4 regions of the Glutamicibacter mishrai genome follow, and region 1 is predicted to be linked to each of the others. Evidence: riboswitches for the same ligand, from Rfam matches in the RefSeq annotation. Region 1 holds a riboswitch; each other region holds the start of a gene.

Region 1 (7,344 bases):
TGTTCTTCCACTGCGCGGTGAACAGCTTCTGCGCCCTGGAGCCGATCACACCGGCGGCAACACCGGAGAGCGGCAGCGCCACCAGAGCGATCAGTGCCATCTGCCAGGAGACAACGAACATCATGATGACAATGCCGATGACCGTCATGATGGACTGCACCAACTGGCTCAATGCCTGCTGCAATGCGTTCTGGATGTTATCCACGTCGTTGGTCACGCGCGAGAGCACGTCACCGCGCTGGCGGGTATCGAAGTAGTTCAACGGCAAGCGGTTGAGCTTGTCCTCGACGTCCTTGCGCAGGTTGTAGACCACGCGCATGACCAGCTTGTTCAACAGCCAGCCCGAGGCCCACGAGAAGACCGAGGCCACGAAGTACATCGAGAGCACAATCAGGATGAACTGCGAGAGCTGGGTGAAGTCGATGCCCTGGCCAGGCACGAAATCCACCTTGGCGAGCATGTCCGCCTGGGTGCCCTGGCCCGAGTCGCGCAGCTGCTGGATGACCACGTCTGCCGGGGTTCCGGCAGGGATGTTCTTGCCGATCAAGCCGGCGAAGATCACGTCCATGGCCTTGCCCAGGACGCGAGGGGCCACCACGGAGAGCACCACGTACACGGTGATCAATGCGAAGACCAGAACCATGCCCCACTTATAAGGGGACATCAGCCCTACAAGGCGCTTGGCCGATGGCCAGAAGTGCTCGGCTTTGCGTGCTGGCGCACCGCCGCTCCAGTCATCTGCACCGGCGGCGACTTCAAATTCGTCAATTGCGGCGAGCTCGCTATCAAGCTGCTCTGGTTCCGCGTTCTTCTGTTTCTTCGCCACTTAGGCCACCTCCTCCACGCTCAGCTGGGACGTCACAATTTCTTGGTAGGTTTCCGAGGATTCCAACAGTTCTTCATGGGTTCCGCGGGCCACGATTTCGCCGTGGTCCAGAACCAGGATCTGGTCTGCCTCGGTAATCGTGGAAACACGCTGGGCCACGATGATGACCGCGGCATCCTTGGTAGGTTCTACCAAGGCTGCACGCAATTTGGCATCGGTGCTCACGTCGAGTGCTGAGAAGGAATCATCAAAGAGGTAGGTCTTGGGCTTGGCCGCCAAGGCGCGCGCGATGCACAGTCGTTGACGCTGACCACCCGAGACATTGGTACCGCCCTGAGAAATCTTCGACTCAAGCTGCCCCTCACGCTCGGCGACAAATCCGTCGGCCTGCGCAATACGTAGGGCTTCCCACAAATCTTCTTCCTCGGCCTCTTGAGCACCAAAACGCAGGTTGCTGGCGATGGTCCCGGAGAACAGGTACGGACGCTGCGGCACGGAAGAAATGTTCTGCGAGATCGTCTCGCGGCCCAGTTCCCTCAGCGGCAGGCCACCGATGAGGATTTCGCCTTCCGTCGCGTCGTAGAGTCGCGGAATCAGGTTCAACAGGGTGGTCTTGCCGGCACCGGTGGAACCGATGATGGCGGTGGTCTGCCCTGGCTTGGCGGTGAAGGAGATATCGGAGAGCACCGGCGCCTCGGCTCCGGGATATCCGAAGGTCACGTTCTTGAATTCGACGGTGCCGGGTGCTGGCAGCTGGACCTCGCGGTCGGCGGCATCCTGCATGGACGGTTCGCTATCAAGGACCTCGGAGATGCGGTCGGCCGAAACCATGGCGCGAGGGATCATCATGGCCATGAAGGTACCCATCATGACGGCCATCAGGATCTGCAACAGGTACTGCAAGAAGGCGGTCAGCGCGCCAACCTCAACCTGGCCGTTATCCACGCGGTGGCCACCGAACCAGAGCACTGCCGCGGTGGACAGGTGCAAGATCATGGTGATCGCCGGGAACATCAGGACAAAGAGGTTGCCGACCTTCACGCCCAGATCGGTGAGCTTCTGGTTGGCATCGTCGTAGCGTTCGGTTTCGTGGTTTTCGCGAACGAAGGCGCGGACCACGCGAATACCGGTGATCTGCTCGCGCAGCACTCCGTTGATTCCATCGATGCGGGTCTGCATGTCGCGGAACAGCGGCATCAACTTGATGACCAGCAGGCCAACAACAATCAGGACCATTGGCACGGAGACCCAGACCAGCCACGACAGTCCGGGATCTTCGCGGATGGCCATGACCACGCCACCAATGGACATGATGGGGGCATTGATCATGAAGTTCAACGCCATCAGGGTCAGCATCTGGATTTGCTGTACGTCGTTGGTGCCACGGGTGATCAAGGTGGCGGCGCCGAATTTGTTCACGTCTTGGGCCGAGAAGGTGGAGACCTTTTCAAAGACCGACTGGCGGATGTCACGGCCCACGCTCATGGCGGTTTTGGCTCCGAAGTACACGGCGGCCACGGCGGTGGCCACCTGGACCAGAGCGACAATGAGCATCAGTCCGCCGGTGCGCCAAATGTAATCGACGTCCGCGTTCACCACGCCGACGTCAATGATTTTGGCGTTGAGGCTGGGGAGATAAAGAGTGGCCATGGTGGTGGCCAACTGCAAAATGATAACGGCAATGATCCAGCCTGTATAAGGCTTGGAGTGTTTCAAGATGAGCTTGAGAAGCATGTGGAAAAATCCTCGCTGGCATCAGGCTCTCCGGCACCAGGCCACTTCGGATTAAGGGCGCGGTGATTGAAGAGCGAATGCCAGTCTAGCGCTCCGCTTGGACACTTAGTATCATCCTTCCGATTGATATTTGCCAACCAGTGATTAACGCTCGATTAACGGCAGAATTCCGGGGATGGTGGCGTTAATCATAGGTTATGGAAATAGCGCAAAGAGCCGAGATTTCCGGCGGACTTTCATCCGCCGGAAATCTACGCTCATTTACGCCTGAACGCTACCGGAAACCTCGCAGGCGTAGTTCCCTCGGATGTACTCGGACAAGGCCACGGACGGGCGTTCGAAGCACAGCAGCCGCGGGAAGCCGGTCCAGGCCTCGGGCACCAGCTGCACGATGTGCTCAGGCCGCGCCCGTTCTTCCATGTTGCTTCGGCCAGTGTCCGGGTCCTGCCGGTCACCCGCAGACATCTCTGGCCCGGCTGCGGATTCTTGGCTTTGATCCCGAGCAGTTCCAGCCGTTGCTCCAGGCGATCTAGGCCCTCAAAATTTCTGCAGAGCTCGCGGGCATGCCCCAGCGCGGCTTTAAGCCCCGCGCTGGCTGCCCAATGCAGTTCCGGGGTGAACCCGGAGGCAATCCAGCGGGCCACATATTCGTGGACATGGGGCAGGTTCAACCCCGGTAGTCCACCACGTTGCTTCTCGGCTTCGAAGGCCAGGAATCCTCCTGATTGGAGGGTGCGCGATCCTGCATGGAAAGGATCGTCCAGCAGCACGCTGTGCCACTTCCGCTCGCTGTCGGTTCCCTGCGGATTCCCTGTCGTGTATTCATGAATGGCGCCCACGGCATCCTCGCCTTCGTTCCAGGCGGCGCGGCATCCCGAAGGATCAGCACAGCCGATCGACTTGCCCGGGATGGCTTCCCGGACCGGATCTTCCCCTGGGGCACCCCGCTCGATGAGGAGGGTTGCCACCCGGCCAGCCAGGTACTTAGCGCCGCGATTCTGTGAGCTTGCTTCAATAGTACTGGGCACCACCGACAGCTTGTCTTGGGCCGGTGCGCAGCACCGGCCCAAGACAAGCGATTCGATCAGTCTCTGATTGGCGGAGGTGCCACCTCGTCGTGCTGGGACTTCCCGCTGTCCTTCTTCTTTTCCGGCGGCACGGTGACGATGATCGACGCGATGGCGATGACCACCATCAGCACGTTGAACAGCAGGCCGATGGCGCCGCCGAAGCGCGACGCCACATTGTCCTGGCGGCCAATGAACAGGCCCCAGGACTGGATCATTGCCGGATCCATGGCCCGTCCAGCCACGTACAGGGCCGCGGAGATGGCCGCGGAGATGGCCGCGCCGATGGCGTTGCCCAGCGACGAAGCCACCTTGTGGATGCCGGACGCGGAGCCCACCTCGCCGTCGGAGACATTGGACAACGCCGCGTCGGTGGACGGCGTGGCATGGAAACCCAGACCGATGCCGAACAACGTAAAGCCGATAACCGAGAGCACGATGCACTGGTCGATATACAGGAAGGTCATCGTGCACATCAGGATGCGCAGACCGGTGATCATCGACCCCCAGAGCAGCGGCTTCTTCGGCCCGAAGCGCTGCAGCAGCTTCTCCCCCACGCGGGTGGTGGCACGGATGGCCACCAGATAGCCCAGAGTCAGCAGGCCGGGCTGCAGCGAGGACATCCCGGCCGCCACCTGGACCAGGCCCCGCGAGACAATCAGCGTGCCAGCGGCGCCATTGAGCAGGAAGTTGGACAGCTTGGCGCCGGTGAAGGTGCCGACGGAGAACACCTTCAGGTTCACGAACGGATTGCGGCTGCGCACCTCGATCTGCAAGAACAGCAGCCCGGTGACCACGAAGATCTCCACGAGCGCGGTTCCGTCTACTGGGTTCCCTTGCTTCGCGCTTAGCTGCGGTTAGCCGACATGGCTCAGCTGGCTTCGGTGATTTCAATCTATCCCCCGGCTGGACAGGCAGTCCAGCAACCGGTTGAATGCAATATTCAGCAACTTCGGCGAGCGCCGGCGCCGCTAGCGGTCCTGCTCGGTGCAGATGCAGAACCTGTTGCCCTGCCGATCCGTCGCCACGGTGAAGCTGGGGGCGTACTGGCTATCGAGCTCGGTGCTTTCGCTGCCCAGCGCTTCGAGCACCGGCTGGCTTTCGGAGAAAGGGACCCACACATCCAGGTGCAGCCGGTTCGGGTTGGGGTCTTCTGTTTTCTGGAACCAGATGGCAGGCAACCGGTGGTTCGGGTCGGCCAGGCTGCCGTCTTCTTGCTGCTTGTATCCCAGGCCGGCGGCCCACTGCGCGGCGACCTGCTGCCGGTCGGCTGTATCGATGCCGATTTCCACCGTGCGGATCAATCCCGGGCGGGAAGTGGCGCCAAGTGCCCGGGCCTGTTCGGAGATCCTGCGTGCCAGGGCGATATCCCGGGTGGTCACCCGCCCTCCGGCGTCATGGGAAGTAGTGGTGACGAAGACGCGGTTGTAGCGCCAGTCCACGTCCGGGTGGTGGTTGTCCATTTCGGCGGCTCCGGCGATATCGCTGAAGAGCTCGATGGCGGATGCCGCTGTTTTGGTCTGGAAAACGGCGGCTATGCCGCCGGGGATTTCCCGCCAATGCGGCAGGTCCTCCAGATAGTCGCTGATCTGCTGGTCACTGAGAATGTCGTTGCTGCCCATGCGTATCTCCTCCTTGAAAACACGATGGCACCGGTGCCGCTTCACCTCAAGGAGATTTCCTGAAGGCACAGGTTTCCATCAGTGCCAGATCTGGATGTCTCCTGTGAACTGATGCGCTACCTGCCCGTACGCGGGCGGGACGGCCTAGCCTCGATGGCAAAGCGCAAGGAGGCCTGAATTCCATGCTGAACATCTTCCAAGCCGAGATCAATGATTCGACGTTGGATGACATCAAATCTGCGCATAGCAATCGCAAGCGCCGGCGGCTGCGCCGTGCCGCGCTCCTGGCGGTTGCGGTCATCGTCGTGGCTGCCTTGCTCGGCCTGTTCGCCCAGGAGAAGACCGTGGTGAACGACGGCGACGGCTTCACGGCCGAAGTGCAGCTCCCCACCGTGATCAGAGCCGGAAATGAAATCGAGCTGAGGATTGAAATCACCGCTGCCGAGCCGTTGCCCGAGACCATCACCCTGGAGCTGAACGAGGACTACCTGATGCTCTTCGAGGACTTCTCGGCCTTTCCCGAACCCGAGTCCGTAGCAAGCGGCGCAGGTGGCACCATCCAATTCGAGGTGGCCCCGGTGCCCGGGTCCAGGCAAATGGTCGCCACGCTCACCGGCCGCGCCTCGGATCAGTGGTCCCCGAGCACCGGCGGGGTGCTGGGCATCGAGGTGAAGGGCAATACAACGGAACTAGAGATCAGAACCTGGAGGATCCCCTGATGGATATCGTCATCCGCGCTGCCGTCGCGTTCATCATCCTATGGCTGGCCACCCGCGCCGCGGGACGGTCCACACTCGGCGAGCTCAGTTCATTCGAGCTGGTGCTCTTCGTGGTGCTGGGCGATTTGGTGCAGCAAGGCATCACCATGGAAGACCGTTCGCTGGTCGGCAGCTTGCTGGCGGCCTTCACCATGATCGTGCTCGCAGCGATCCTGAACTATGCAAATATGCGATGGCCCAAGCTGGGCAAGCTGATGCAGGGCAGGCCCATTGTGCTGGTGCGCGACGGGGTGCTTGACCGCAAGGCGCTGCATGCTGAGCGCATTGGCCTGGATGAGTTGAGCATGCTGGCCCGCCAAGCAGGCATCGAGAACTACAGCAGCATCCGGCTGGCCATATTGGAAGCCAGCGGCAAGATTTCCTTCTTCACCCAGGAAGCCCAGTCCCGATCCTGAGCGCAGTTGCCGGAAATGCGGGAAAGCGGGCGGTGCCAACCAGATAGGTTGGCACCGCTCGCTTTGTGCGCTCGGTCCGCTACTGCTCTTCCGGGGTCTCGCGCTGATCGGGCAGGTTGGCGCTGCGCTCCGCGTCCAGCCCGGGGTCCTCGAACTCTTCGAGGCCATCGAGCTGCGTGTCATCGACAGCGCGTTCCCCGTCCAGCGGTTCGACCAGCGTGGTTTCGGGATTCAGCAACAGCGGGTCATCGTCGCTTTCGGCCAGGATGCGCTCTGCCCCGCGCAACGGGTCATCCGCATCCAGCTGCGCAGGCGCATCCGAGGAGCCTTCGGCCGGTTGGCTGTCGCGGCCATCCAGCGGCTCGTCGATGTCCTGGTCCTTGCGCACATTCTCGAATTCTTCATTGTTCAGTGACATTTGCGCTCCTCTTGCCTTGTCCATAGGTAAATGATTTCTTCGGTGTCCATCAGCTTCTGCCGATGCTGGGTACTCATGTATTCCAGTGCGTTCTGCCCTGCCTGCGGGTCCGGGGACGCACAGGCATCGGTGGCGACCGCAACCGGGAGATTCGCGGCAAACGCGTCAGATGCCGTAGCCCGGATGCAGGTATCGGTGGCGACCCCGGCCAGCACCAGGGAACTGGCGCGGCGTTGCAGCAGCAGCGTCGTCAGCTCCGTGTTCCAGAAGGCGCTGTCCCGGCGCTTGACCACCTCGATGGCCCCGGCCAGCTCCAGCTCCTCCAGGTACCCGGCTTTCGCCGTGCCTTCGAAGAGGTAGCCCTGGCCATCCTCGAGCATCTTCAGCGTCCAGGTGGACCTGTCTTCCTTGTGCACGGTGCGCACGCTGAACACCGGCACCCCGGCCCGTGCCGCCGCCGCGGCCAGCCGATTGCAGTTGGCAGTGATCTGCTGCCTCCATGC
Region 2 (7,344 bases), 690 kb from region 1:
GCCTGAGCGCGTCTTGGGTACATCAGGAACGAGCACCACATCGCGCGGCTTGGCGATCGGGCCAATCTGCGTGGTGACCGTGGAGCGCAGCTCAGCGATGAACTTCGCCTGGCGGGCAGCGAGCTGCTCATCAGGATTCTCGGCAATCAGCGACTTATCCAAAGGCACCACAAAAGCGGTCGCCGCGTGGCCAGTCTTGGCATCCGGAGTCGGGCACACACCGGCCTCGACAACACCCGGGTTGGTGACCAGCGCGGACTCGATTTCAATGGTGGACAGCCGGTGGCCGGAAATGTTGATCACGTCATCGGTGCGGCCCAGGATGAAGATATCTCCATCCTGGTCAAAGCGCGCGCCGTCACCGGCGAGGAACCAGCCCTGCTGGACATACTGTTCCCAGTAGCTGGTGTAGTAGCGTTCCGGGTTGCCCCATACGGTACGCGCCATCGACGGACCGGTCTGGGTGATGACGATATTGCCCTGGGTATTCGGCGCAACGCGCTGGCCCTGGCCATCAACAATGTCCACCGAGACTCCCGGCAAAGCGCGGGCAGCGCAGCCCGGCTTGAAGTAGTCGTCGGTCGGCAGCGGGGAGAGGATGGTCGCGCCGGACTCGGACTGCCACCAGGTATCCACCATGGGCAGGCCGGCCGGGGTATCGCGCCCCAGCTGTTCGCGGAACCACTTCCACGCTTCCGGGTTCACTGCTTCGCCCACGGTGCCGCCGGTGTTGATGGAGGACAGGTCGTACTGTGCGGGGATGCCGTCCGGGAACCAGCCCATCAACGAGCGAACCAGGGTGGGCGCGGTGTAGTAGCTGGTGACCTTGTAGCGTTCGATGACTTCAAAGTGGCGTCCTGGATGCGGGGCGTTGGGGACGCCTTCATAAATCACCTGGGTGACGCCGTTGGCCAGCGGACCGTAGATCTCGTAGGTGTGGGCGGTAACCCAGGCAAGGTCCGCGGTGCACCAGTGCACGTCTTGATCGCGCTGGGAAGGATCCGGGTTGGCGAAGAGCATGTTGTAGCTGGCGGCGGCCTGGGTCAGGTATCCGCCGGTGGTGTGCACCAGGCCCTTGGGCTGTCCGGTGGTGCCGGAGGTGTACATGATGAACAGCGGAGTTTCCGAGTCGAAGAACTGAGCCTCATGTTCGGTGGACTGGGTGTCGACAACATCGTGCCACCACACGTCGCGGCCTTCGGTCCACGGGATCTCATCGCCGGTGCGGCGAATGACCAGGACCTTTTCGATTTCGTTCTCGCCGGAGACCGCTTCATCGGCGTTGTCCTTCACTGGCACCGAGGTGCCGCGGCGGAACTGGCCATCGGTGGTCACCAGCACCTTGGCCTTGGTGTCTTCTACGCGGAACTTCAGGGCCTCGGCGGAGAAGCCGCCGAAGACCAGCGAGTGGATGGCGCCGATGCGGGCGCAGGCCAGGGTGATGACGATGGTTTCAATGAGCACCGGGAGGTAGATGACCACGCGGTCGCCCTTGACCACGCCCAGGGATTCCAGCGCGTTGGCCGCCTGGCTGACGCGTTCTTGCAGGTTCTTGTAGGTGACGGCTACCCGGTCTCCGGGCTCACCCTCGAAGTACAGCGCCACTTTCTCACCGCGCCCGGCGGCTACGTGGCGGTCGGCGCAGTTCACCGCGGCGTTGAGCTTGCCGCCCAGATACCAGGAGATCTGCGGGCCGCGCTTGGCGGCTGGATCAGCCGGGACGATCTGGCTGGTGGTGTGCCAATTGGTGTCCCAATCAAGGAGGCGTGCCGCTTCATCCCAGAATGCTTGGCGTGCTTCCTCCGAGGCAAGAGTTGAGGTTGATGCCGATTCGATGGTCATGACAGAAAATTCCTTGAACAGTATTGATGAAAAAATGGTGGTTCTAGCGATGCGCTGGAATCAGGTCCAGCGTTTGATGGCCCAGCGTTCGGCGATGGAGAGCAAGATGATGGTCATGATCAGCCCGTCAAGCCTGCCGTTGTTCTGCGAGTCGGTGAGCAAGAAGCCTAGGCCCCTGGATGCGCCGAGCAATTCTGCTGCGTTCTTGCATGCGTCATATCAGGGCGAAACATGAATTGTCTTGCGACATTCGCAGTCGTTTGCGGCTTTCCTTCTTGGTGGTGAAGGTGCGTGATACCTCGCTGAAGTCGACACCCAGTGCGGTCGAGGGGTGGGCCGGGTCGTGCGCCTGAGGCTGTGCAAAGCTCAGTGCCATGATCATCTCCATCGGTCCTGGCGGTAGCACCGGCCTATGGAAAGTGGTCTCATCCATAGGTGGTTGCTGCGGCGTCACTGAGCCAGATCTCTCGGCCGCTCGGGATGGTTACACGTCCATTACAGGGTTTCGAAGGAATTGAATGCAAATCTTGCGTAACATGAAAAATCTTCGATAACTCCGTCACATGCGCGGGATATTTCGTTACTTATTTCATTGAATGCCTGTTTGATCGATGATGGGCGTTGTTGATCAAGTCATCTTCGGCGTGAAGCGCCATTGACTGTGCAACCTGCCTGTCAAACCGGTACGCCGCGGGGACGAAATGTGACTTCGTGGCTTGGAAGCACCGGTTTGTTACGGCTACAAATGAATGACAACCCATCCAGAGCGGCTAAGAGATCTGGCTCGACGACGCCGCAGCAACCACCCGAATCGCGGGACGGTGCTACCGCCAGGACCGATGGAAAGAATTGAGGACTTCTGATGTCATTTGGCGAGTCGCCAAACACCCCCGGCATGGACTTCAACCAGCTCAGCGACCCTTCACAGGCCAGCGCCTTGGGACTCGATGAATTCGAAGAGCAGCTGCCCACCCGGCAGCTGCTGAAAGTCACGCCCGGCCCCGGCGCAGATGAGCAATACGACCGCTTGGCCGAAATCTTCCGTCCGGTCTTCGCTCAGATCGCAGCCACCGCCAAGGACCGCGACCGCAACCGGGTCCTGCCCTTCGAACAGGTGGGCCTGCTCAACCGCGAGCGTTTCGGCGCGCTGCGCATCCCGGTAGCCGATGGCGGATACGGCGCCCGCCTGGTCGACGTATTCCGCCTGCTCATCGAGCTTTCCGAAGCTGATTCTCATGTCGGCCAGCTATGGCGCGCCCATATCGCCTTCGTGGAGAACGTCCTGGTCCTTGATGACCAGGAACTGCGCAGCAAGTGGATTGCCCGCATCGCCGCCGGACAGATTGTCGGCAACGCCTACACCGAACGAGGCGGCAACGCCCTGGGCACTCTGAACACCAAGACCAGCCAGGTGGATGGCCGGTGGCTGGTCAACGGCGAGAAGTACTACTGCACCGGCACCATCTTCGCCGACTGGACCACCGTGGCCGTAGCCCACCCGGACTTGCCCGGACGCCAGATCGCCGTGGTCTCCACCCAGCACAGCGGTGTGAAGATCCTCGACGACTGGGACGGGTTCGGCCAGGGCCTGACCGGAACCGGCACCACCGAATTCCATCAGGTGCCGGTGGACTCGTTCATGCCCCAGCAATCCAACGACTCCGAGGCCGCGATCTTCCAGCTGGTGCTCATGGCCGTCCAGGCAGGCATCGCCCGGGCCGCCCTGAATGACCTGCGCATCTCGGTGCAGAACCGGACCCGCATCTTCACCACCGGCACCGGCGTGCCGGTGCACCGCGAACCACAGGTGCTGCAACTGGTCGGCGAGGTCTCCGCTGAATCCTTCGCCGCCGACTCGGTGGTGATCGGAGCGGTCCTTGAAGTAGAAGCTGCGCTGGTTGATCTGGGGCTGAACGACGAGGAACGCTACGCAGTGTGCGAGCTCGCGGCGAACCGCGCGCAAACCATCGTCCAGCCACTGGTGATCGGCGCTACCAGCAAGCTCTTCGACGGGCTGGGGGCATCATCCACCAGCGTCGTGTGCAACCTGGACCGGCACTGGCGCAACGCCCGCACCATCGCCACCCACAACCCGGCCATCTACAAGGCCCGCATCGTGGGGGACTACGAAATCAATGCTGTCCAGCCGCAACGGCTCTCAGTCACCGGCGAAGACAGCAACCATCGAGGCTACGGCGCCTGAACGCCGACCAACAGACTTCACCACTACCCAACCATGGCAAGGGGAACAACAATGAGCCAGCAGCGCGAAATCCTTTTCAACGCATTCGACATGAACTGCGTGGTGCACCAGTCGCCAGGCCTCTGGCGCCACCCGGATGACAAGGCTTCGACCTACAACACCATCGGCTACTGGACCCACCTGGCCAAGGTGCTGGAAAAGGGCAAGTTCGATGGCCTGTTCATCGCCGACGTGCTGGGCACCTACGATGTCTTCAACGGCACCAACGAATCCCCGCTGCGTTCCGGCGCCCAGGCACCGGTGAACGACCCGATGATGCTGGTCTCCGCCATGGCCGCCGTCACCGAGAACCTCGGCTTCGGCGTCACCGCCGGCACCGCCTACGAGCACCCTTACGCTTTCGCCCGCCGACTGGCCACCCTGGATCACCTGACCAACGGCCGCGTGGGCTGGAACGTCGTGACCGGCTACCTGCCATCGGCCGCCCGCAATATGGGCCAGGAAGACCAGATGGAGCACGACGAGCGCTACAACCACGCCGATGAATACCTCGAAGTGGTCTACAAGCTGCTCGAAGGCTCGTGGGAAGACGACGCCGTGCAGAACAACAAGGAAACCGGGATCTACACCGATCCGGCCAAGGTGCACAACATCGAGCACGAAGGCAAGTACTTCAAGGTGCCGGGCATTGCCATCACCGAGCCTTCCACCCAGCGCACCCCGGTGATCTACCAGGCCGGCGCCTCCTCGCGCGGCATCAAGTTCGCATCGGAAAACGCCGAGGCGGTCTTCGTGACCAGCCCGACCCGCGAAATCCTCAAGGCCACCGTCACCAAGATCCGCGACGCCGCCGAGGCCGCCGGCCGCGACCGCTACGATGTGAAGATCTTCGCGATGCAGACCATCATCACCGATGAGACGTCCGAGAAGGCCCAGGCCAAGTACGAGGACTACAAGTCCTACGCCGACGTTGAAGGCGCCCAGGTGCTGATCTCCGGTTGGATGGGCGTTGACCTGTCGGAGCTGAACCCGGATGAGCCATTGGGCGCCAACCTGAAGTCCAACGCCATCCAGTCCACCGTGGAAACCTTCCAGAAGGCCAGCGGCGATGACGGCAACCCATGGACCATCCGCCAGCTGGCCGAGTGGGTGGGGGTGGGCGGCTTCGGCCCGATCACCGTCGGCTCCGGCGCCGAGGTGGCCGAGAAGCTCATCGACTGGGTGGACTACACCGACGTGGACGGCTTCAACCTGGCCTACGCTGTCACCCCGGCGACCTTCGAAGACGTCGTCGAGTACGTTGTTCCCGAGCTGCAGGCCCGTGGCGCGTACAAGGCCGAGTACGCTGAAGGCTCGCTGCGCAACAAGCTCTTCGGAGCCGGCGACCGCGTGAAGGACACCCACCGCGCAGCGCAGTTCAAGATTTCCAACCGGCTGGCCGCCCAGGGCTGATCAGCGGGCAAGAATCCTCGACCTTAAACCAGCGCCGGCTCCGTCCACCCTCATGGGTGGACGGAGCCGGCGTTGTCTTGAGGGCTTACTTGGCGGGAGCCACCACCATGGCGGAGCCTCCGCCGCGGCGTACCGGTTCGGCCGCTGCGGTCAGCGTTCCATCGGCATTGATCTCCACGGCTTCCACCGCGCCGATCTCTGCCTGCGGGGTGAAGGAATCCCCGGCCGGGGTGAGCTTATGGCCGAAAGCTTCCAATGCTGAGCCGTACTGGGTGATGAATTCCGGCTCCGCGGTCACCGCTGCGGTATTGCGCTGCGAGGCGCGTGGGGCGGCGATTGCCTGGCTGATGTCCATGCCCAGGTCATAGCGGTTGAGCAGGGTCTGCAGCACCGTGGTGATAATCGTGGAGCCACCCGGGGAGCCAATAGCCAGCACCGGCTCGCCATCACGCAGCACGATGGTCGGCGCCATGGAAGAACGCGGGCGCTTGCCTGGCTCGATGCGGTTGGGATCCTCTGGATCATAGACGGTGGAGAAGTCCGTAAGCTCGTTATTCAGAAGGAAGCCTCGGCCCGGGACCACCATGCCCGAGCCGCCGGTCTGCTCGATGGTCAGCGTGTAGGACACCACGTTGCCCCAACGGTCCACGACCGACAGGTGGGTGGTGGACATGTTCTCGGTATCCTGCTCCACGGCAGGCTCGGTGGTTGCCGCCGGGCACTGGCCATCAAAATTCTCGATATCACCCGGTGCCACCGGCTTGGTTGCCGCCTGCTCCGGGTTCAGCGCGCAGGCGCGGTCATCACCAAAGAGCTTGCTGGTCAGCGTCTTGGTCGGCACGTCGACGAATGCAGGATCACCGACGTACTTGCCGCGGTCAGCGTAGGCCAGCGCAGTGGCCTCGAAGTAGTGGTGCAAGGCGTCGGCCGGCTCCATCGAGGACAGGTCATAGTTGCCCAGGATGTTCAGCGATTCACCCATGGTGGTGCCACCGCTGGACGATGGAGCCATGCCGAAGACATCCAATCCTCGGTAATCCACCGAGGTCGGCTTCTGCTCAGCCACCTCGTAGTTCGCAAGGTCATCGGTGCTGACAAAGCCTGCCGGAACCGGCAGCTTGGTGTCTTCGACCTTGGGCGGGGCCTGGACCGTCTGGGAAATTTCAGCGGCCAGATCTCCCTGGTAGAACGCCTTGGGGCCTTCCTTGGCCAGCAATCGGTAGGTGTCGGCCAGTTCGGGATTCTTGAAGATGGCTCCGACCTGCGGTGCATCTCCATCGGGGAGGAACAAATCGCTGGTCGAGGCGAATGCTTCGAAGCGTTCCTTGTTATCCAGTGTCTGTTCGCGGAAGGTCTCATCAACCACAAATCCACGCGAAGCGACCTGGGTTGCCGGGCGCAGAACCTGCTTCAGGCTTTGCGATCCCCAGTTATCCAGGGCCCGCTGCCAGGTGGCGACGGTGCCGGGAACGCCTACAGCAGCTCCGCTGGTTACCAGTTCCGGAGTGAAGTTGTAGGGTTCGCCGGTGCTCGGGTCGATAAAGGCATCGTGCGGAGTGGAAGCCGGTGCGGTTTCGCGTCCGTCAATGGTGTTGACCTTGCCGGTGGCCGCGTCGTAGTACATGAAGTATCCGCCGCCGCCGATACCGGCACTGTAGGGTTCGGTCACGCCCAGCGCCGCTGCTGTGGCGACCGCGGCATCCACCGCGTTGCCTCCCTTGCGCAGGACTTCGATGCCTGCGGCTGAAGCTTCCGGATCGACCGAAGAAACCGCTCCGCCGGTACCAGTGGCGGTCGGGGTCTTCTCGGTCTGGCGTGGCTCGGCGCTCGCCGGAATCGCGCTGAAG
Region 3 (7,344 bases), 680 kb from region 1:
TTCGGCGAGTTGCGCGACGGAAACTTTTCCGTCCGATTCGAGCTGCTCGACGATCAGCCGGTGTCGTTCTTCGGCGAACATTTTCTGCCTCCGGGATTCCTCATGACCTGCACCACATGAATCTGTGTTTCCATGACTTTATGCCCGAATGCGTGGGAACGTCAAGTGAAATGTGAGGGAAATTTAACGAACCGGACATTTGAAAGTGGTTATAGTTGGCATTTTGCCGTATGAGATGCCTGTGGGCCGCAAAAATCGGCCTGGAAACTTTGATCAATCAAGTCTGGGTCCGCGGTTTGTGCAGGTCCTGGCATTCGGGATCCGATGCCGCGGGTTCACTCTTGCCGACTAATCTGAGCTTCTTTCAAGTGACCACGTATACCTCTTGAGTTCTAGAACGTATGGGTAGCAAAATCTTGATATGTGGGAGATTGATGTCGAGATCATCGAAGGCTGGCTCATGTCGTTTGATGAACAGTCGTAGGCTCACGTGATTCTGCGCTGAGGCTCCCGGGTCCCAGAAGGATTCGCATCTAATTCGCAGATGAGCCCGCAGGGCACGCCAACTTATTGGTGGCTGGTGATAAGCGCGGACACTGGGAGAACTGGTACCGAGAAAACATTCCTGTCGCGGATTATTTGTACGAAGCTCATTTAGAACAGCTACAGAAAGGCGGACGCAATGACTAAGAATCTCGAAGAGCTACTGGCGCAAAGGCCTGTGAACGAACAGCTCGCATCAATATTTGAGAATCAATTGCGCGCCGAAATCCGCGCCTATCGTCCCAGGGAGTTGCGTGAAAAATCAGAACTCACGCAGACCGCGATGGCTAAGGTCCTGGACGTCAGCCAGAAACGAGTCTCCAACATCGAGCACGGCGCGGTTGAGCGGGCACAAGTTGATACTTTGCGCAGGTACGTTGAAGCGCTCGGTGGGACGTTGCTCGTGGAAGCGAAATTCGGCGATGAAACTTATCGGATCGCCTAGAGCTGGACTGTAAAAGACAGCTAATGCCGGTGCCGGGCAACCAAATAAGTTGCCCGGCGCCGGCATTAGATCATCAGGACTGGTTAGGCGAGCACCTGGCGCTTGGAAGAAATCACGCCCGTATTAAAACCGGCCAGGCGCAGTCCGCCGTGGAAACGGGCGTGCTCGATCTTGACGCAACGATCCATCACGACGTTCAGGCCGGCTGCTTCCGCTCGGCGTGCCACGTCTTCATGCCATGAACCTAGCTGGAGCCACAGGGTCTTCGCGCCCACAGCCAAGGCCTCGTCCAAAACCGAGGGCAGGTCATCGTGCTTGCGGAAGACCTCCACCAGGTCCGGGGTCTCTGGCAGATCTGCCAGAGACTTGTAGACCGGCTGGCCCAAGATCTCATCCAGTACCGGGTTGATGAAGTACACCTTGTACTTGGACGAAGACAGCAGGTAGGTCGCGACGAAGTAGCTGGCACGCGAGGGCTTGTTCGATGCGCCCACGATGGCAATGGTCTTGGTGTCGCGCAGGATGCCCAGACGCTCGGCTGCGCCCGGACCTTCCCAGGTGCGTTCGGTGGTGCTCATTAGTTAGCTCCCTTCGGTGCGGCAGGAATGGCGCAAGCTGCACCGTCATAGGTTGGTGCCGCGAATTCTTCGGCAGAACCAGCAACGGCTTCCTGCGAAGCGGTTAGTGCCTGATCCAGATCCCAAAGGATGTCCTCGACATCTTCCAGACCCACCGACAGGCGGATCAGGTCTTCTGGAACGCCGGCGGCAACCAGCTGGTCAGCGCTCAGCTGCTGGTGTGTGGTGGACGCTGGGTGCAGCACCAAGGTGCGGGCATCACCGATATTGGCCAGGTGGCTGGCCAGCTGCAAGGCTTCGATGAACTTGGAGCCGGCTTCGCGCCCGCCCTTCACGCCGAAGCTGAAGACCGAGCCGACTCCCATCGGCAGCAGTTCCTTCGCGTGCGCATGCTGCGGGTGCGATTCCAGGCCCGCGTAGTTCACGTAGGTGACGCGCGGGTCTGCTTCGAGCCATGCGGCAACCTGCTTGGCATTGGCCAAATGGTTGTCCATGCGCTGAGGCAGGGTCTCCAGGCCCTGCAGCAGCTGGAACGCCGACTGGGCTGGCAACGCCGGGCCGAAGTCGCGCAGTTGTTCGCTGCGCAGCTTGGTCAGGAAGCCGTACTCGCCGAAGTTGGCCCACCAGGAGACATTGCCGTAGCTGGCTACCGGTTCGGTCATGGCGGGGAACTTGCCGTTGCCCCAGTTGAACTTGCCGGATTCCACCACTACGCCGCCAAGGGTCGTGCCGTGGCCGCCGATGAACTTGGTTGCCGAGTGGATCACGATATCGGCACCGTGCTCGATCGGCCGCAAGATATATGGGGGAGTGAGCGTGGAGTCGACGACCAGCGGAATCAGGTGGCGGTGCGCCACCTCGGCCAGGCCCTTGAGGTCGGCGATATCGCCCGAAGGGTTGGCTACCACTTCGGTGTAGACGGCCTTGGTGTTCTCCTGGATGGCGGCCTCGAAGTCGGCTGGATCATTGGAGTCGATGAAGGTGGTGTTGATGCCGAAGCGGCGCAGTGAGACGTCCAGCTGAGTGATGGTTCCGCCGTAGAGCTTGGAGGAGGCCACGATGTGGTCCCCGGCCTGGGCAAGGGCGGCGAAGGTGACGAACTCGGCGGCCATGCCCGAGCCGGTGGCTACTGCGCCGATGCCGCCTTCCAGGGAAGCCATGCGCTCCTCGAAAGCAGCGACGGTCGGGTTGCCGATGCGCGAGTAGATGTTGCCGTACTTCTGCAATGCGAAGAGGTTGGCTGCGTCATCGGCATCTTTGAAGACGAATGAGGTGCTCTGATAGATGGGCACTGCGCGGGCGCCGTGCTCGGCATCGGGGGTGCCACCGGCGTGCAATGCGCGGGTGCGGAATCCAAACTGATGATCTGCCATGATGGCTTACGACTCCTTGTCGATTGGGTTTTCGCGATTCACCGCTAGGCGGTGGCGCGATCGAGGCAGGAATCCCGGAATCAATGTCGCTTCCTGTTTTTGCTTAAACAGGAAAAGCGGCTGCATCGTTTCTGGCGGTAGCACCGTAACCACCGGATGTGGCAGGTTGCTGCGGCTTCATCGAACCAGATCTCTCAGCCGCTCGGGATGGTGTAATAATCTTCGCAACATGACCGTTCGTGACCTAACTATGAGTCGTAACGTTGCGTATTGGACGTAATATCGGAGATTCTTCGATATCCATGCTCGCCGGTACGCTGGACTCATGGATACTGCGCTGGTGTTGATCAGACACGGACTGACCGATTGGAATCTGGCTGGCCGCCTTCAAGGGCGTACCGACATTCCACTGAATGACACCGGACGCGGACAAGCCCGCGGTGTCGGCCGCGAATTGGTAGGCCAGGGCTTCTCCTTGATCCTCGCTTCCCCTCTGGGCCGGGCCCAGGAAACCGCCGCATTGATTGCCGAGGAATTAAACGCAGAAACCGGCCAGCCGGTCCCGGATCTCATCGAACGCGGATTCGGGCCGTTGGAAGGCCGGATCATGGCCGAGGTCTCCGACGAGGAATCAGTGTCGTTGCAGTCCCAGCTCGAACCCATCGACGATATCCTGCGCCGGGCGATTCCCGCTTTGATTGACCTGTCGGTGGAACATGCCGGCAAGAAGGTGGCCGTGGTGAGCCATGGCGCAACCATGCGCGCCATCCGCGATGCACTGGCTGGAACCAAGCTGCCACGAGGCGTGGAAAACGGCGAGATCATCCAGATCAATATCCAACGCCTCAACGAGCTGGCTGAAGAACTCGATTTGGTCAGCTGCTAGGACCTGGAAGTTTTCTTCTCCGGAACCTCACACTTTTGCAGCGCACTGCGTTTACATGGTGAAAGCCCGTCAAGGCGCCAAACTTCAGGAGAGCCATGCAAGTACCCTTTGAGCGGATAGTCCAGGATTATGGGCTGAACGTATTACGGGTTTGCCGTGCCTTGCTTGATGAGCACCGCGCCCAGGACGCCTGGTCCGAGACCTTCCTTTCCGCGCTCAAGGCCTATCCGCAGCTGGCGGATGATGCCAATGTCCTCGCCTGGCTGGTGCGTATCGCGCGCAACAAGGCCATCGATGAACTGCGCAGGAACAAGCCGGAGATCCTTGACGATCACCAGCAATGGGACCACGCTGACGGCCAACCGGATCTTGGGCTGGAGCTGGAGAACCTCCAGCTCTGGCAAGAGGTTGCCCAATTGCCCCAGAAACAACGGCTGGTAGTCGGGTACAGGTATCTCGGCGGGTTGAGCTATGCGCATATAGCCCATCTGGTTTCCGGGACTGAGGCCGCGGCTCGGCGTGCAGGCAGCGACGGGATCAAGAACCTTCGCCGGATACTCGGCGACGACACACTGTGGCAGGAGCAGTCATGACTGACTCAAGAATCAACCCAACCGCAACCGGAGAAGAAACCGCGCTTTTGGAAAAACTGGGCAATGAACTTCGGGCCAAGGCGCAGGCCGAGGAACTGCTCGACGTTTCCTACCGCATCGTTGATAGCCCGGTAGGCTCGCTGCTTTTGGCCAGCACCACGGCTGGCCTGGTGCGGGTGGCCTTCGAAACCGAAGACCACGACAAGATCCTTGAACTGCTCGCTCAAAAACTCAGCCCGCGAATCCTCAAGGATCCTTCGCGCCTGGATGCCGTGGCCAGGCAGCTGGACGAGTACTTTGCCGGAACCCGGCACAATTTCGACGTGCCCTTGGACCTCAAGCTCTCCACTGCCTTCCGCCGCCAGGTTCAGCTGGAGCTGGGCGAGATCGGCTACGGGCATACCTGGAGCTACTCGCAAATGGCCGAGCGCATCGGCAACCCGAAGGCCGTACGCGCCGTCGGGTCAGCCTGCGCGACCAATCCGATCCCCATCGTCCTGCCGTGCCACCGGGTGCTGCGCACTGATGGGTCATTAGGCGGATACCTGGGCGGACTGGAAGCGAAAACAGAATTGCTGAAGCTGGAAAATCCGGACTTCGGTGGTGCGCCGGGCACGCTGTTCTAGAGCCCGGCTCAGTTGTTTTCGCGGATGCGCTTCAGGGAGAGCTGCAGCTGGGCAGCGGTCTGTTCTCCCAAGCCCAGCAGCGGAATCATCGCTTCGGCTTGAAGCAGCAGGTGCTCCCAGCCGTCGGAATATTCCAGGCCCTGGTCTATGGCCGACTGGATTGTTCCCGTGACGTGCTTGCCGTACACGAAGTCATAGACAAAGGTTCCAGGCGTGAGCCGGGTTTTGCCCCAAGGCGCTGGGTCTTCTGGATACTTGCCGATGGGTGTGGCATTGATGATCAGCGAGGCTTGCGTGGCTGCTTCGGCAACGTGCGAGAAATCCACGGTCCTGCCCCGGATTCCCATGCCATTGGCCAGGGACAACAGCTCTGCTGCGACATCCTGGTTTCGGTCCGTGATGGTGACGGTGCCGATGCGCCCCTTGAGCGCAACCAGCGCGGCCCGAGCGGCGCCACCTGCGCCGAGCAGCAAAACGTGATCATGGGATTTCGCGGCAAGCCTGTTTTCTACGGCAATCAGATCAGTGTTGTAGCCGTGGAGCTGATCGTCCTGCCGAATCAACAGGTTTGCTGCGCCGCTGAGGCTGACCTGTTTGGAGCGTTCGTCCGCGATGGCCGCGGCCCACTGCTTGTGGGGCATGGTCACGTTGGCGCCAATGACGTCCGCGGCGAGCAATCCGTCATGCACTTCCTGCATTCCGCTTTGCGCAGGTACGTCCCAAGTCAGATACTCCCACTTGTTGCCAAGCTCTTTGAATACTGGATTCCAGAGGTCGGGTGACATGGTGTGGGAGGCGTGGGATCCGATGATGAATAGTTGTGTTGCGTTGTCCTCGTAACTCATTGTTGTCCTTCCGAGACGAACTGGTTCAGTGTTGATGACGCAGGCCGTTTAACATCTTGTGACACGCCTCACCTTTGCTGTACTTTATTCATTGTCGCATATCGCACAGATGTGCGCATTGCGTACAACTGGCATAAGTGCAGGACGTGAATCATCCCCGCTGCTGTGGAAGGACACCCCATGAGCAAGACCACCACCCATACGAGCCCGAACCTCGATGAGGAGCAACAGCGCAAGCTCAAGCGAGCCAAGAAAGCGGCGCTCGCGGGATTCCTCGGCGGCGCGCTGGAATACTATGACTTCTTCATCTACGCGACCGCGGCTTCCTTGATCTTCTCCAAGATCTTCTTCCCGGCCGGGGATGCGACCATTGCGCTGCTGGCCTCGTTTGCCACCTTCGGCGTCGCCTACATCGCCCGTCCATTCGGAGCGATCTTCTTCGGGCATCTCGGCGACAGGCTGGGACGCAAGGCGGCGCTGGTGATGACCCTGGTGCTGATGGGCTCGGCAACCTTCCTCATCGGCGTGCTGCCGGACTTCTCGACAGCCGGCTACTGGGCACCGGCCCTTCTGGTGATCTTGCGCCTGATGCAGGGCTTGTCCGCAGGAGCGGAAACAGCCGGCGCTTCGGCGCTGTCCACCGAGGAAGCGCCCGAAGGGCGCCGCGGCTTCTTCGCCAGCTTCTCCATGAGCGGCATTTCCTTCGGTATCGTCCTCGCGTCGCTTGCTTTTCTTCCGGTGGCCGCGATGGAAGAATCGGCGCGGTTGGCCTGGGGCTGGAGGATCCCATTCTGGCTCTCGCTTTTGGTTCTCGTTGCCGCCTACCTTGTGCGCCGCTCATTGGAGGAGCCCGAGGTCTTCGAGGAAAAGCAGGAAGCGGACGCTACGGTCAAGCTGCCGTTCACCAAGATGATCACCACCCACCCAGCGCAGTTCGTCCAGGTGGCGCTGATGTCCTTCCAAGTCGTCACGAATACATTCATGCAGTCCTTTGGGCTCTCTTACGCGGTATCCGTCGGCATCCCGGCTGCCACCATGCTGTGGGTGAGCATCGCAGGCAATGTCATTGCCATTGCCAGCCAGCCATTCTTCGCACGTCTCTCTGACATCTACGGGCGCAAGAAGGTCTTTATCGCGGGCGTCATGGGATCTGGCGTGATGATCTTTGTGTACTTCTTGACGATTTCCACCGGAAATCTGGCCATGATTTTTGTTTCCAGCATGCTGATCACGGCCGGAACGTACGCCGCGTCGAACTCGGTCTACCCGGCCTGGTTCTCCGAGCTGTTCAACGTGAAGGTGCGCTATTCGGGAATGGCCATCGGCCTGCAGATCGGCATCCTCTGCGCCGGGTTCACCCCGATGCTTGCCACCGCCCTTGTGGGAGATGTGACTGCCAACTGGGGCCCTGCGGCGTGGATCGTAGCTGCCTCTTCGATCCTCGCTGTGATTGGC
Region 4 (7,344 bases), 200 kb from region 1:
GGTGAGGTGATCCAGCGAGGAGAACTTCCGGGCCAACGCGTAGGGCTGTTCGTAGGTCAGCGCGCTGGTCACCGCGAAGCCGAGATTTTTCGTGGCCGCGGCCATGGCGGAAACCTGCATGAACGGATCATTCAGCGGCACCTGGTCGGCGTCGAGCAGCGCTGGCCCGCTGGAGTTCTGGTACACGTCATAGATGCCCAGCACATCGGCGAGGAACAAAGCGTCGAATCCACCGCGCTCCAGGGTCTTGGCCAGATCAACCCAGTATTCAAGGGTGTTGTACTCATCGGCCCTATTCTGCGGATGCCGCCAGAGCCCCGGGCTTTGATGGCTGACGCAGGTCATGTCAAAGGCGTTCAGGTGGATGCGCTTGCTCATTAGTTGCTTCTTCCCTTTGCGGTGGTGGTCAGTGCTTGGCGCTTTGCCGTGCGCAGTAGCGCGAAAATGCCGGTTGCCGATTGGCCCTTGGACTGCCCGAGCACCACGGCGGCGAGCAGGATCGCCAGCAGCACCAGGCCGCGAGCCAGGTCCTGCCAGAAGAAGGACAGGCCGATCAGGTTCAGCCCGTTATCCAGCAGGCCGAAGATCACCACGCCGATCAGCGTTCCGCCCACGGACACCCGTCCGTAGCGGCTGATGGTTGCCCCGATGAAGACCGCTCCGATGGCATCCATCAGGTAGGCCTGGCCGCTGCCCGGAACATAGCCGTTGGAGCGTGCGGCCAGCACCACTCCGGCGAATCCGGCGATGACCGCGCACAGCAGGTACGCGCTGGCAATCAGCGTATTGATCCGCAGGCCCGAGATCTTCGCCGCGCTGGGCTGTTCGCCGGCCATGGTCAGCTTGCGCCCATAACGGGTGATGCCAAGAAGCAGAGCCACTACCACGGCAATGGATACCGCGTTGATGATGGCGGCATCGATGTCCAGGAAGTAGCCGCGCCCGATCACGGCAAAACCATCGGGCACCAGTGGCGCTGAAAGGTAGATCGGCGCGCCGCCGCTGGTCAGCAGCTGCTGCACGCTGGTGCCGACAAACCAGACACTCAAGGTGGCCAGAAAGGCAGGGATCCGCAGAACCACGATCAACAGCGCATTCACCAGCCCCACGACCAGGGCGAAAAGCAATCCACCGGCCACAGCCACCCACGCACGATACCCGTCGTGGATCAGCCAGGCGCTGGCCAAGGCACCCAAGTCGAGGGCCACGCCAATCGACAGGTCAATGCCGCCGGCCCGCACCACCAGGGTCAGGCCAATGGCAACCAACGCCAGGAGCGCTACCTGCCCCAGGATTCCCACGAGGTTTCCCGCCGTGAAGAACACCGGGCTGAGCACCGAGAACACCATGAGGATCAGGGCCAGGGTTCCAGGAGCCACCAACCGCGATGCCTGGAAGGAGCCGCGCTTTTTGGCGCTTCCGGTGGTTGGGGATTCAGGGGTCGGCGCCGAGGGCGCGGCAAGAGTTTGAGCGGTACTCATCGGTTCTTCCTTCCGCGCAGGGTCACGCTGGCCAGAACCAGCAAGATCAGCAGGCCCTTGGCTGCGCCCACCCACTGGCTGGCAACGCCGAGCAGGGTCAGCCCGTTATCCAGGGCGGCGACGAACACTGCGGCCAGTACGGTGCCGACAACGCTGACCAGTCGCCGGCGGGAGAAGATCATGGACATATAGGCCACCAGGATGATGTCCAGCAGGATCTGCGTTCCGATGCCGGGAACCGCAGCCGAGAGCCTTGCCACCAAGAGCGTCCCAGCCAGGCCCGCCAAGGCCGAACTGAGCACATAGCTGGCCAGCCGGTATTTGCGGGGATCCAGCCCGGCCACCTGGGCGGCGGTAGGGTTCTGGCCGACAGCATAGGAATTCACACCCCAGCTGGTCTTGCCATAAACCCACCAGCCGGCGGCCCCGATGATGATCAGCAGCCAGGCCGCCAGCGGGATCCCGAGGAAAACACTGCCCCGGGCAGCCTCGAAGAAGCCGCCGGACACGGCGATCTTCAGGTTCTGACTGAAGACCAGTTCCAGCGAAGCGGCCACGCCCATGGTGGCCAAGGTTGCCAGCAGCGGGCGCAGGCCCAGGGTCACCGAGATCCCGTTGATCACGCCGATCGCGGTAGCCACCAGCACTCCGTAGAGCACCGCAAGCAACCCCGGAGTGCCGGTGGCGGCAGCCAGCGCGGTCACGGTGCCGGAGAGTCCTGCCACCGCGCCGGTGGACAGGTCGATGCCGCCGTTCAGGACATCATCGCCGCCAGCGATGATCACGATCGCGAGGCCCACCCCGGCAATGCCGAAGACCGAAGCCTGGGTCAAGATGGTGGCGATATTCGATGCCGTCAGGAAAAATGGCGAGCCGAAAACGAAGAGCAGCAGTACCGCGGTGATGCCGGCATAGCCGATCCAGGCGGCCAGGCTCGGCTTCTTGCCGCGTGCGCTGCGCGCCGGTGCGTCGTTGACGGTGGCAATGGCGGTGCTCATGCGTTCACCTCTTCTCGTGGTGTTCCGGTTCCTTGGCCGCTGGAGGCCAATTGCAAGATTCGTTCGGTGGTCACTTCGGCGGAGGACAGCTCGGCGATGATCCGGCCCCGATAGAGGACCAGCACTCGATCGGCCAGCCCCGCTACTTCTTCCAGATCAACGCTGACCATCAATGCGGCCGCGCCGTCGTCGACCAGCTGGTTGATCTGCGCGTAGATATGCGCACGGCTTCCCACGTCCACACCCGAGGTGGGCTGGTCCAGCACCAGCACATCGGATCCCTTGGCCAGCCAGCGGGCCAGGACGGCTTTCTGCTGGTTGCCGCCGGAGAGGCCCGAAGCCACGGCTTCGGGATCAGCCGGGCGGATGTCCAGGCGCTGCACCAGTTCGCTGGCTGCCGCGCGCTCCTTGCGCGCGTCGAGCAGTCCCAGCCGGCGGCCGAGTTTGCGCAGGCTCGCGGCAGCGATATTCTCGCGCACGGTATTGCGCAGGAAGATGCCATCCTGATGCCGGTTCGAGGGGACGTAGGCGCCGGCGCGGGCGGCGAAGTCCGCGGCGGATTTCACCGGGTGGCCATGCAATAGCGCGGTTCCGGCGTGTGGTTGGTTCCCGGTCACCGCATCGGCGAGCACCTCGATCCCCGATCCCACCAGGCCGGTCACAGCCACGATTTCCCCGGGCGCCACCGAAAGATTGATGTCGCTCAGCTTCCCGGCGACCGACAGGTTCGAGAGCTCAAGGGCAGGCTCCCCCTGCTGTGCGGGTGCCTCGCGCTTCTGATGCGAGAACTCGTTGACCTGGTTTCCCAGCATCAGGCCAATGACATCCTCGATGCTGTCACCGGCGGCAAAACTGGCGTCGCCGGCATTCTTGCCATTGCGCAGCACGGTAATCCGGTCGGTAATCTGCTGCAGTTCCTGCAGATAGTGGGAGATGAAGATGATGCCCACTGAGCGATCACGCAGATGCCGGATCGTATCGAAGAGCTGTTCAACCTCATCATTGGCCAGCGGCGCGGTCGGCTCATCGAGGATCAGCACCTTGGGCTCTGCCAGCACGGCGCGGGCTATCTGGATCAGCTGCTGCTGGGCAACGCTCAGCTCGTCAACGAAGGCCGAGGCATCCAGCTCTTGGCCGGTGGTGCGCAGGATGTCGGCTCGGGCCGACTCTTGCACGGTGCGCTCATGGCGCCAGAGCCCGCGGCTCTTGCTCGTGCCCAGATACAGCTGCTCGGCTACGGTCAGGCGTCCGGCCAGATGGCGGTCCTGGTGGATTACCTCGATGCCTAGAGCTTCCGCGTCCGCGGGGCGGCGGATCTGCACCGCGTTGCCAGCCAGTTCGATCTGGCCGGTATCCAGGGTGTACAGGCCGGTGAGGATCTTGATCAGCGTGGACTTGCCGGCACCGTTTTCGCCGACTAAGCCCAGGACTTCGCCGGCCCGGAGCTGCAGGTGGACATCGTCGAGCACCTTCACGGCTCCGAAGGATTTGTTGATCCCGGCCATGCTCAGCAATGCATTAGATGCCGTTGTCATTGCGCACCTGATTCACGTTGTCCTTGTCGACAAAAATCGGCTCAGCATAGCTGGTGCTCGGAACCTTGTCGGTTTGCCCATCGAGGAACAGGGCGATGTTGGTGGCCGAGGTAGCCGCAATCTGCTTGGTGGGCTGGGCGACAGTGAACTGGTAGGAGCTCTGCGGGTCCGCGATCAGATCCAAGGCTCCGGGTTCCGCGTCGACGCCATAGAGCTTGATGTCATTATCGGTGGGGTCGATGGCCTGCGCCGCTCCGATCAGCGGCATGTCCCAGCACGACCAGATCGCGTCGACTTCGCCCTCGGGCAGCCTGCGCAGCTGATCCTGGATCTGGTTCTTGGCATCCTCGATGGTGCCCTCGTACTTGTCCTGGAGTTCAGGGGTGATCTTCTCGATATTCGGGTAGTCTTCGAGCACCAGGTTCAGGCTGTTGTAGCGAATTCGGCACGGCGTCACGCCGGGGAAGCCATTGAAGACCAGGATCTTGCCCTTGCCGTGCAGGTCTTCTGCCATGGTGCGGGCCAGCGTGGTGCCGACATTCCAGTTGTCGCTGGTGACGTTGTTCTTCGAGTATTCGCTCTGGAAGTCGATGGTGAACAGCGGGATCCCGGTGGCGTCCACCTTGGCCAGGGCAGGTGTGAGCGTCTGCGCATCACCCAGGATCACCACGATGGCGTCCGGCGACTGGGTAATCAGGTTTTCCACGTCGGAAACGTGCTTCTCATCCTTGGCTTCGGCCTGGGTAGCGACGACCTCGCCGCCGAGTTCCTTGATGCGTTCCTGGATCTGCTGGTAGACCACACGCGAGTAGTCGTGCAGGATATCCTTGGCCGCGATGCCGACCTTTTTGCCTTCAAGCGTAGGAACGTTCTCGAGCTTCTGCTCGGCTTGCGGGTTGCTGCTTTGCGCCGCGACCGGAGCGACTTCCGGGCGGGGTTCCTTCAACGAGCAACCCGCGAGCAGCGTGGTTGCCGCCAGGGCAACAACCATAAGCTTCAGGATGTTCGGGCGAGTGCGAGTCATGCCGTCCCTCTCTTAGACAGATAGAACCGAGGGATCCCGAACAGAAGTCCTTGCTTCTCGACCCGGGAGCTCCATCGAACCTGGCTTTAGCACTATCTGCAGGATGCAGACTTGCTGCGGCGTCGCGGAGCCAGGTCTCTCAGCCGCTCTGGATGGGTGTCATTCGAGTCAAACATCGATCCGCCAAGGTGGCTATTACAGCGTCATGGGAGGGAACACTGCGTCAGATCTCTTCACAAATCCGGGGTTTTCGACGGCTTGAAGCCCATTGGACGCTTGAAAAGCGCGTCATATGTCCGCATATTACGTTCTCTGGTTCGCAGTGTTCCTGTTGTTTGAACCGGATAAGTCCCGTATGGCTTGGGTCTAGAAAAATATCAAAATCATATAGACTGAATCTAAAGACACTAATCGATAGGACACGCGCGTGGACCTAACCAGCACATTGAGCCTGATGTTCGGGTTGCTAGTACTCACACTCACCGCGGGCATACTGGCTCGCATGGGAGCCCAAGGGCGCATACCGCGCAACAACAGCGTTGGCGTGAAGACCCGTCACACCCTGGCCAGCGATGAAGCCTGGCTGGCAGCGCACCGTGAAGCTGCGCCAATCCTTCAGATCTTTGGCATAACTGGCTGGCTGTTTTTGATCGCCTCGGCAATCTTCTGTTTCATGCAGAATTTCACCGTAGCTTTTACCGTAACCGCTATCGGCTTTGCCCTAGGCGTCACCATGATGCTGGTTGCCGCTTCCAAGGGGAACAAGGTCGCCAAAGAGCTCTCCGCTTGAACGCCAGTTAAAGAGAACACCGCGCCATCAATGAAGCGTTCGTTGATGGCGCGGCGCTGATAAGAATTGCCCGACAGGCCCCCTAGAGCAGGACCGCCCCGAGGATCCAGACGGTGGCAAACGCCGCAGTACCCTGGATCGCCGTGGCAACACTGAGGGTCTTGTACGCGGTGATCACCGGAATCCGGCTGAGCTGCGAGACCACCCAGAAGTATGAGTCGTTCGCATGCGAAACAACCATCGCACCGGCGCCGACCGCCAACACGCTCAGCACCATTCCCAGCTCGGAATCCAGCCCCAGCGATCCAAGCATCGGAGCAACCAGCGCGGAGGTGGTCACCATCGACACCGTGGACGAGCCCTGCGCCGACTTCAACGCGGCGGCAATCAAGAATGGCACGGCCAGCCCCAGGCCCAGGCCGCTCAAGGAACCTGAGAGGAATTCGGTCAGCTTGGAGGAGGCCAGCACGGCGCCGAAGGCCGCCCCAGCGCCGGTGATCAGCAGGATCGGTGCGGCGGTACGCACTGCCTCGTTCATCTGGTCATTGAAGTCGGAGAGCTTCTTGTCCCCGCTCAGCAGCGGCGTGGCCGAGAGCAGGCCGAAGATCAGTGCGATCACCGGGGTGCCGATGAACGACAGGACCTCAACCAGCGTGCCCTCGCCCAGAGGCTGTGATGGCAATTTGGCGATGGACGCGGCACAGATCAAAACCAGCGGCACCAGGATCGGCAGGAACGCCAAGACCGGATGCGGCAATTTGCCGAAGCTTGCACGCAGCTGCTCGTAGTCCAGGTCGGCCAGATCGTTCTCGTCGTCCGAAGCCATCGGCGTCCACTGGGACTTGTTGAACCTGCTGGCGTAGGCCAGGCCGGCCAGCGCGGAGATGGCAGCGACCGGCAGGCCCACGGCGATGATCAGCCCGAGGTTATCGGCGATGCCGATGCTCTCGGCGGCGGCCAGCGGCCCGGGAGTCGGAGGAACCATGGTGTGGGTGGCGTACAGGCCGGTCATCAGCGCCACCGAGGTCGCCAGCGCCGATACCCCGGTGCGCAGCGTGATGGCCTTGCGCAGCGAGTTGAGCACCACGTAGCCCGAGTCGCAGAAGACCGGAATGGAGACGATGTAGCCGATGATCGTCAACGTCAGATTCGGGAATCTGGTGCCCAGCACCTTGATCAGCGCGTCGGCCATCGAAATGGCGGCGCCCGAACGTTCCAGGATGATGCCGATCATCGTCCCGAAAAGGATCACCAGGCCGATATTGCCCATGGTGTTGCCGAACGCCGTGGTGACGGTGCTGGCCACTTCGGCCAAGGGGATCTTGTAGGCGAATGCGGCAAGTATGGCGGCGCCGATCAGCGCGAGGAAGGGGCTGATTTTCCAGCGCGCTGTCACCAGCACAATGGCGATCACGAGGATCAACAGAACAATTAGCTCGTACACGGTTGGTTGGCTCCTTTGCCACGGTCTGCGGTGTACTCTCCGGCAAAACGGCTCAAGCTTTGGTGGTTCGGA

The links. Region 1 has a riboswitch for S-adenosylmethionine ahead of D3791_RS06455 (hypothetical protein). Riboswitches for the same ligand answer to the same signal wherever they lie in the genome.
Region 2: it holds a riboswitch for S-adenosylmethionine, as region 1 does, so the genes downstream of both, D3791_RS09720 (acyl-CoA dehydrogenase family protein) here and D3791_RS06455 (hypothetical protein) in region 1, are expected to answer to the same signal.
Region 3: it holds a riboswitch for S-adenosylmethionine, as region 1 does, so the genes downstream of both, D3791_RS09660 (O-acetylhomoserine aminocarboxypropyltransferase/cysteine synthase family protein) here and D3791_RS06455 (hypothetical protein) in region 1, are expected to answer to the same signal.
Region 4: it holds a riboswitch for S-adenosylmethionine, as region 1 does, so the genes downstream of both, D3791_RS07430 (substrate-binding domain-containing protein) here and D3791_RS06455 (hypothetical protein) in region 1, are expected to answer to the same signal.

What each region holds. Positions count from the first base shown of each region.
Region 1 is NZ_CP032549.1:1,361,057-1,368,400, forward strand. Features, by position in the region: gene D3791_RS06445 (ABC transporter ATP-binding protein) at 1-826, opposite strand, end outside; gene D3791_RS06450 (ABC transporter ATP-binding protein) at 827-2,560, opposite strand; gene D3791_RS06455 (hypothetical protein) at 2,818-3,399, opposite strand; SAM riboswitch class IV at 3,454-3,566, opposite strand; gene D3791_RS06460 (MFS transporter) at 3,645-4,436, opposite strand; gene D3791_RS06465 (4a-hydroxytetrahydrobiopterin dehydratase) at 4,599-5,249, opposite strand; gene D3791_RS06470 (hypothetical protein) at 5,432-5,968, shown strand; gene D3791_RS06475 (DUF421 domain-containing protein) at 5,968-6,423, shown strand; gene D3791_RS06480 (hypothetical protein) at 6,503-6,841, opposite strand; gene D3791_RS06485 (cysteine hydrolase family protein) at 6,832-7,344, opposite strand, start outside.
Region 2 is NZ_CP032549.1:2,053,566-2,060,909, forward strand. Features, by position in the region: gene acs (acetate--CoA ligase) at 1-1,842, opposite strand, end outside; partial or broken gene D3791_RS09710 (ABC transporter permease) at 1,903-2,043, opposite strand; gene D3791_RS09715 (hypothetical protein) at 2,057-2,218, opposite strand; SAM riboswitch class I at 2,224-2,329, opposite strand; SAM riboswitch class I at 2,597-2,688, shown strand; gene D3791_RS09720 (acyl-CoA dehydrogenase family protein) at 2,705-4,045, shown strand; gene D3791_RS09725 (LLM class flavin-dependent oxidoreductase) at 4,097-5,497, shown strand; gene ggt (gamma-glutamyltransferase) at 5,583-7,344, opposite strand, start outside.
Region 3 is NZ_CP032549.1:2,040,643-2,047,986, forward strand. Features, by position in the region: gene D3791_RS09645 (DeoR/GlpR family DNA-binding transcription regulator) at 1-81, opposite strand, end outside; gene D3791_RS09650 (helix-turn-helix domain-containing protein) at 683-988, shown strand; gene D3791_RS09655 (CoA-binding protein) at 1,072-1,566, opposite strand; gene D3791_RS09660 (O-acetylhomoserine aminocarboxypropyltransferase/cysteine synthase family protein) at 1,566-2,939, opposite strand; SAM riboswitch class I at 3,059-3,153, opposite strand; gene D3791_RS09665 (histidine phosphatase family protein) at 3,280-3,825, shown strand; gene D3791_RS09670 (RNA polymerase sigma factor) at 3,921-4,418, shown strand; gene D3791_RS09675 (methylated-DNA--[protein]-cysteine S-methyltransferase) at 4,415-5,044, shown strand; gene D3791_RS09680 (shikimate dehydrogenase family protein) at 5,053-5,889, opposite strand; gene D3791_RS09685 (MFS transporter) at 6,070-7,344, shown strand, end outside.
Region 4 is NZ_CP032549.1:1,564,651-1,571,994, forward strand. Features, by position in the region: gene D3791_RS07410 (LLM class flavin-dependent oxidoreductase) at 1-378, opposite strand, end outside; gene D3791_RS07415 (ABC transporter permease) at 378-1,481, opposite strand; gene D3791_RS07420 (ABC transporter permease) at 1,478-2,479, opposite strand; gene D3791_RS07425 (sugar ABC transporter ATP-binding protein) at 2,476-4,014, opposite strand; gene D3791_RS07430 (substrate-binding domain-containing protein) at 3,998-5,038, opposite strand; SAM riboswitch class I at 5,107-5,197, opposite strand; gene D3791_RS07435 (SdpI family protein) at 5,466-5,828, shown strand; gene D3791_RS07440 (GntP family permease) at 5,911-7,272, opposite strand.